DNA from 2 places in the Pseudomonas sp. NPDC079367 genome. Region 2 is predicted to be linked to the other one. Evidence: predicted binding sites of a transcription regulator. Region 2 holds the regulator's gene; the other holds the start of a gene.
The links. Region 2 encodes sigma-54, which starts transcription at its own class of promoters, with help from an activator protein. Its sites were predicted from a motif close to ANTGGCATNNANNTTGCTNT; they were not measured.
Positions count from the first base shown of each region.

Region 1: the regulator sigma-54 is predicted to act here: its motif matches at 1,764-1,783, upstream of ACIGDJ_RS21955 (circularly permuted type 2 ATP-grasp protein).

Region 1 is NZ_JBITTW010000035.1:26,799-30,227, forward strand. Features, by position in the region: gene ACIGDJ_RS21950 (alpha-E domain-containing protein) at 1-308, opposite strand, end outside; gene ACIGDJ_RS21955 (circularly permuted type 2 ATP-grasp protein) at 321-1,730, opposite strand; gene ACIGDJ_RS21960 (ribonuclease E inhibitor RraB) at 2,208-2,555, opposite strand; gene ACIGDJ_RS21965 (hypothetical protein) at 2,765-2,998, opposite strand; gene speE (polyamine aminopropyltransferase) at 3,221-3,429, opposite strand, start outside.
Region 2 is NZ_JBITTW010000052.1:18,132-21,560, forward strand. Features, by position in the region: gene rapZ (RNase adapter RapZ) at 1-225, opposite strand, end outside; gene ptsN (PTS IIA-like nitrogen regulatory protein PtsN) at 228-692, opposite strand; gene hpf (ribosome hibernation-promoting factor, HPF/YfiA family) at 705-1,013, opposite strand; gene ACIGDJ_RS26105 (RNA polymerase factor sigma-54) at 1,087-2,577, opposite strand; gene lptB (LPS export ABC transporter ATP-binding protein) at 2,744-3,429, opposite strand, start outside.

The sequences.
Region 1 (3,429 bases), on a different contig from region 2:
CGCCCGCGTACCGCATGGGCACTGGCCCGAGCCGCGCCGAGGCAGCTGTAGATGCTGGCCGGGTTGGCAGCGTCCAGCGCAAAGAAATGCAGCAGCCTTTCGGCGTGCAGATCGCCGTGGCGTTCAAGGTAATCCTCGAGAGTGCCGGTAATCAGCAACGGCATGGCGAGTTCGTGCAGACCGTCGCCGCGCCCGTCCTGCGGCATCAGCGACAGCGAATAACTGATGTCGAGCATGCGCGCGAGGTTCTCCGCACGCTCCAGGTAACGCGACATCCAGTACAGATCCGAGGCAGTTCTACTTAACATGGCAAGCTTCCTTCAATCCTCGACTACCCAGGTGTCCTTGGTGCCGCCGCCCTGAGACGAATTCACCACCAGGGAGCCTTCACGCAACGCAACACGCGTCAACCCACCGGGCACGACTCGGGTCTCGCGCCCGGACAACACGAACGGGCGCAGGTCGATATGGCGCGGCGCGATGCCGTTTTCGACAAACGTCGGACAGGTCGACAGCGACAGCGTCGGTTGTGCGATGTAGGCATGCGGTTTGGCTTTGATGCGCTCGCGGAAGGCATCGATTTCCGCCGTCGTCGCGGCCGGCCCTACCAACATCCCATAGCCGCCGGAGCCTTGAGTCTCTTTGACCACCAGTTGCGCAAGACTGGCCAGTACGTGGGACAGTTCAGACGGATTGCGGCATTGCCAGGTCGGCACGTTTTTCAGAATCGGTTCTTCGTCGAGGTAGAAACGGATCATGTCAGTGACAAACGGGTACACCGATTTATCGTCCGCGACCCCGGTACCGATGGCATTGGCCAGCACCACATTGCCAGAGCGATAGGAGGACAGCAGCCCCGGCACGCCGAGCATCGAGTCAGGGTTGAACGCGAGCGGATCCAGGAATGCGTCGTCGAGGCGACGGTAGATCACGTCGACCGCTTTCGGGCCGTCAGTGGTGCGCATGAACACCTTGTCGTCACGCACGAACAGATCCGCGCCTTCCACCAGTTCTACGCCCATTTCCCGCGCCAGAAACGCGTGCTCGAAAAACGCGCTGTTGAAGCGGCCCGGCGTCAGCACCACCACGCTGGGATTGTCGATCGGGCTTGAGCTTTTCAGGGTGTCGAGAAGCAGGTTCGGATAGTGATCAATAGGCGCAATGCGCTGGGCGGCGAACAGTTCGGGGAACAGGCGCATCATCATCTTGCGGTCTTCGAGCATGTAGCTCACGCCGCTGGGTGTACGCAGATTGTCTTCGAGGACGTAATAAGTGCCATCGCCATCGCGCACCAGATCGACGCCTGAGATGTGCGAGTAGATGTCGCGGTGCAGATCCAGGCCCTGCATCGCCAACTGGTATTGCTCGTTGGCCAGCACCTGTTCGGCGGGAATGATCCCGGCTTTGATGATGCGCTGCTCGTGGTAGAGATCGGCGAGAAACATGTTCAACGCCTTGACCCGCTGAATACAGCCGCGCTCGACTATCCGCCATTCACTGGCGGGAATGCTGCGAGGAATCGTATCGAACGGAATCAAGCGCTCGGTGCCCTGCTCATCGCCATAGAGCGTGAAGGTGATACCGGCACGGTGAAACAGCAGATCGGCCTCGCGGCGGCGTTGCGCGAGCAACTCGTCAGGCGTCTCGGCCAGCCAACGGGCAAATTCCCGGTAATGCGGGCGAACCAGGCCGCCAGCATCGTACATCTCGTCAAAATAGGTGCGGATCATGCCGTACTCCTTGTCACTCCGGACATACAGGCCTTCGCAAGGCCCGTGCCATCGGCATAAACGCTTTGATATCAATCGGTTGTAGATCCACGCAAAAGGCAGCGCACCATTCCTGTGCGGCAAATGCCCCGGCCCGATTGCCCCCGCTTCATTGCGACGCATTGCATCGCCTATCACCAGCATAGTCAGAGTTGATTTCACTGCCCGGCCGCGCCTGCGGATAATCCGCGCATTCGCTGCAAAACTTCACCGGCAAGGTGCGGCGACGTAGCCAGCTCAATTGATCTGAACTGCCTTGGCAGCCCCGTCCCGCCAAGACTTCACTGCATAACCGTCTTCCCTTTTAGCCACCCTCTCCGGTGGCTTTTTTTTGCCCGGGATTCTTGTTTCAGGGTTTTGCCGCAGCGATGTGCACAGGCCAGAAACGACAACGGCCGACCCGAAGGTCAGCCGTTGCTCGACAGACAATGCGCAAGATCAATTCAAGCGGTAACGATTGCGCACCTCCTGCTTCACGCCCCAACCCTCGATGATGCCGCCCAACGGCTCGACCACGGCGGAGAAGCCCTGTTCAAAATCGCCGATGTCGTCATAGGTTGCGTACATCACTTTGCTCAATTCCAGCGACCAGGCACCATCGTCGCGCGCACTGACCTGGGCATTGATGGACTCGCCACGAAATTTGCCTGCTGCCCTGCGCGCCCGCTCCTCGTCCGGGAAAATCGCGTAGAACTCGATGGGATGGAACCGGGAAAAATCGAAACCGCCTTCTTTCATGCGGCGCAGAACCTTGCTGCTGATGTCTTCTTGATAGGCTGTGCTCATGAATCGTCCCCCTCGATTGATGGATAGACTTTCCGTATTCCCGCCCCGGGCCTTTTGGCCTAAGTACTACGGCAACGTGGTTGCGCGCGGGAAACAAGCATGTAGCTGACAAGACCAGACCTTAGCGATCCATTCGCTGATCTCGCTTGCAGAGTAGCCCCAAGAGAGCGCCGCTGCCAAGGTCTGGTTTACGAGATGACAGGAAGTGTTCAGACAGGTGTGATGCTGCGGATTTCGATGCCGTTCTGGGTTTTGAGGTTTTTCACCCCGGCATCGGCGGTGCGCCCTTCCAGATCGTTGAGATCCAGCTGGGCGGCGACCGGAAGAAGCCGCTCCTTGATGAGCCGCGCGGCTTCATCATCGGACGGGCATTCCTCACGTTCGAAGACTTCATCAACAATTTCGCCGTGATCATCCACGAAAGTGACTTTCCACTTTTGCATCAGTGCCTCCTCGATCAACCCGTAAATGGGCTTACCTCTATCTCGACTTTTTCGCACGATAGTTGGTTCAAAAGGATTACAGCCGTGATCGTGAAAAACGCACAGACAAATGTGCGAGCGGGCTTGCTCGAGAATCGGTGTGCCAGTCACATCAATGTCGAATGGCACGGCCTCTTCGCGAGCAAGCCCGCTCCCACAGGGAGGGACTTTTGCAGGGTCGTCTTAGTCGTTGCTCGGCTTGTTGACTGCTTGCAGCACGTATTGCGGCAGAGCGAATGCGCCGATGTGGATCTCCGGATTGTAGTAACGCGTGACGATGCCGCTGCCGATGAAGCGCTGCTGCAGGGTTTCACGGCTGAGCTTGCGGTAGGCCGGGTTGGTCGAGCCCCAGGCGAAGGTCATCGAGCCGCCGATGTAGGTCGGCACGGCGG
Region 2 (3,429 bases):
GAGCAGTTCGGGGAAGCGTGACAGATGGCTCGGCAGGTTGCGCGCATCGATCGACACGGCCACCAGCGGCTGCGCCAGCTCGGTATGGATCAACGCCCGCTCGGCCAGTTCCGGCAGCAAACCGGCCGGCAGGTTGTCGATGCAGTAGTAGCCGTTGTCCTCAAGGACGTTCAGGGCGGTACTTTTACCCGATCCCGAACGGCCACTGACGATGATCAAACGCATGATTAGTGCCCGTTCTGCTCGTCCAGTACAACCTGGTACAAGGCTTCGTTGCTCGCGGCGCTGCGCAGCTTTTCGCGCACTTCCTTGCGATCAAGCATGCTCGCGATCTGGCGCAACAACTCCAGATGCGCGTCGGTCGCGGCCTCCGGGACCAGCAGCACGAACAGCAGGTCAACCGGGGCGCCGTCGATGGCGTCGAAATCGATTGGAGCTTCAAGGTGCAGCAGCGCACTGACTGGCGCCGTGCAGCCCTTGAGGCGGCAGTGGGGAATGGCGATGCCGTTACCAAAACCGGTGGAGCCGAGTTTTTCACGGGCGATCAACGCCTCGAAAACATCCTGCATCGCCAGATCCGGCACTTCGCGGTGGATCAGGTTGGCAATGTGTTCGAGGGCTTTTTTCTTGCTGCCGCCCGGCGCGTTCACCTGGGAACGGCCGGGGGTCAGGATGGTTTCAAGTCGGATCATGGGATAGGGGTGTTAACGACCGGTCGCGCCCTGTAGGAGGCTCTGGGTCTTTTCCTTATGCTTTTTGAGTTGGCGATCCAGCTTGTCGGTGAGTGAGTCGATCGCAGCGTACATGTCAGTATCTTCTGCGTTGGCGACCACTTCGCTGCCGGGGATATGCAAGGTGGCTTCGATCTTCTGCTTCAGTTTTTCGACACACATCGTCACCTGCACGTTGGTGATCTTGTCGAAATGTCGCTCCAGTCGTTGGAGTTTTTCCTCGATGTAGGAACGCAGAGGTTGGGTCACTTCCAGTTGGTGTCCACTGATGTTGACTTGCATACAGCTTCTCCTTCGTTGCCAGTGCATAAAGCGGCAGGCCGAAAAGCCTGCCACTGGAACGCTGTAACGTGGCTTACATCAACCGCTTGCGTTCGCTCGAAGGCGCGATTCCGAGGGATTCGCGGTACTTGGCGACGGTGCGGCGAGCCACCTGAATGCCTTGTGCCTCCAGTAAACCAGCGATCTTGCTGTCACTCAACGGCTTTTTCTGATTTTCCGCAGCGACCAGTTTCTTGATGATCGCGCGGATCGCCGTGGACGAGCATTCGCCGCCTTCGGAGGTGCTGACGTGGCTGGAGAAAAAGTATTTGAGTTCATAGATACCGCGCGGGGTATGCATGAATTTTTGCGTAGTCACCCGGGAAATCGTCGATTCGTGCATGCCGACTGCTTCGGCGATGTCATGCAATACCAACGGCTTCATCGCTTCGTCGCCGTACTCCAGAAAACCGCGCTGATGCTCGACGATCTGCGTGGCTACTTTCATCAGGGTTTCATTGCGGCTCTGCAGGCTCTTGATGAACCAGCGGGCTTCCTGCAACTGATTGCGCATGAAGGTGTTGTCGGCGCTGGTGTCGGCGCGTTTGACGAAACCGGCGTACTGGGCGTTGACGCGCAAGCGTGGCACCGATTCCTGGTTCAGCTCAACCAGCCAGCGTTCGTTGTCCTTGCGCACGATCACGTCAGGAATGACGTATTCGGCTTCGGTCGACTCGATCTGCGAGCCCGGGCGCGGATTAAGGCTCTGCACCAGCTCGATGACCTGGCGCAGTTCGTCTTCCTTGAGCTTCATGCGGCGCATCAACTGGCTGTAATCGCGGCTGCCGAGCAGGTCGATGTAATCGGCGACGAGGCGCTTGGCCTCGGCCAGCCACGGTGTTTTGGCCGGCAACTGGCGCAGTTGCAAAAGCAGGCATTCGCTGAGGTTGCGCGCGCCGATCCCGGCGGGCTCAAATTGCTGGATGCGATGCAGGACGGCTTCGATCTCGTCGAGTTCGATGTCCAGTTCCGGATCGAACGCTTCAAGAATTTCTTCGAGTGTTTCGTCCAGATAGCCCTGATTATTGATGCAGTCGATCAGAGTGACGGCGATCAGGCGATCGGTGTCGGACATCGGCGCCAGGTTCAGTTGCCAGAGCAGGTGGCTCTGCAGGCTTTCGCCGGCGGAGGTGCGGGTGGTGAAATCCCATTCGTCGTCATCGCTGCTGGGCAGGCTGCTGGCGCTGGTCTGATAGACATCTTCCCATGCCGTATCCACGGGCAGTTCATTGGGGATGCGTTCGTTCCATTCGCCATCCTCGAGGTTATCCACCGTCGGAGCGGCTTCCTGATAGGAAGGTTCCTGGATTTCGGCGGGTTTCTGTTCGGCGTTGTCGGCCAGAGGATCGGCGTTGTCGAAGTCGTCGCCTTCTTCCTGGCGCTCGAGCATCGGATTGGATTCCAGAGCCTCCTGGATCTCCTGTTGCAGGTCCAAGGTCGACAATTGGAGCAGGCGGATGGCCTGTTGCAGCTGCGGTGTCATCGTCAGCTGCTGGCCCATTCTCAAGACTAGCGATGGTTTCATGGCAGGGGCTTAACACCTTATTCGCCGGCGCTTTGCGCCATCCACTACAGGGCGCCGAAGCGCCAAACTTAAGCAAATTATATGCCTGAAACTGAAGTGTTTGCCTAGAGCGCTGTAACAATTAAAGCGGATAAATGCGCCTTGAATCGATACAGCGCTGTCGCGCTTACAGGCGGAACTCGTGACCCAGATACACTTCCTTGACCAGATCGTTGGCCAGGATGGTCTCGGCATCGCCTTCAGCGATCAGTTGACCGTCGTTCACGATGTAAGCGGTCTCGCAGATATCCAGGGTCTCGCGGACGTTGTGGTCGGTGATCAGCACACCGATGCCTTTGGCCTTGAGGTGGTGGATGATCTGCTTGATGTCGCCGACCGAGATTGGGTCGACACCCGCGAACGGTTCGTCGAGCAGAATGAATTTTGGCGCAGTGGCCAAGGCTCGGGCGATTTCCACCCGACGGCGCTCGCCGCCGGACAGGCTCATGCCGAGGTTGTCGCGGATGTGGCTGATGTGGAATTCCTGCAGCAGGCTTTCCAGCTCCTTGCGGCGACCGGCCTTGTCGAGCTCCGGGCGGGTCTCGAGGATCGCCATGATGTTGTCGGCAACCGACAGTTTGCGGAAGATCGACGCTTCTTGCGGCAGATAGCCGATACCGGCCTTGGCGCGGCCGTGCATTGGCTGGTGGCTGACGTCCAGATCATCGATCAGCACGCGGCCCTGATCGGCCTGCACCAGGCCGACGATCATGTAGAAGCACGTGGTCTTGCCGGCGCCGTTGGGGCCGAGCAAGCCGACGATCTGCCCGCTGTCGATCGACAGGCTGACGTCACGCACGACCTGGCGGCTTT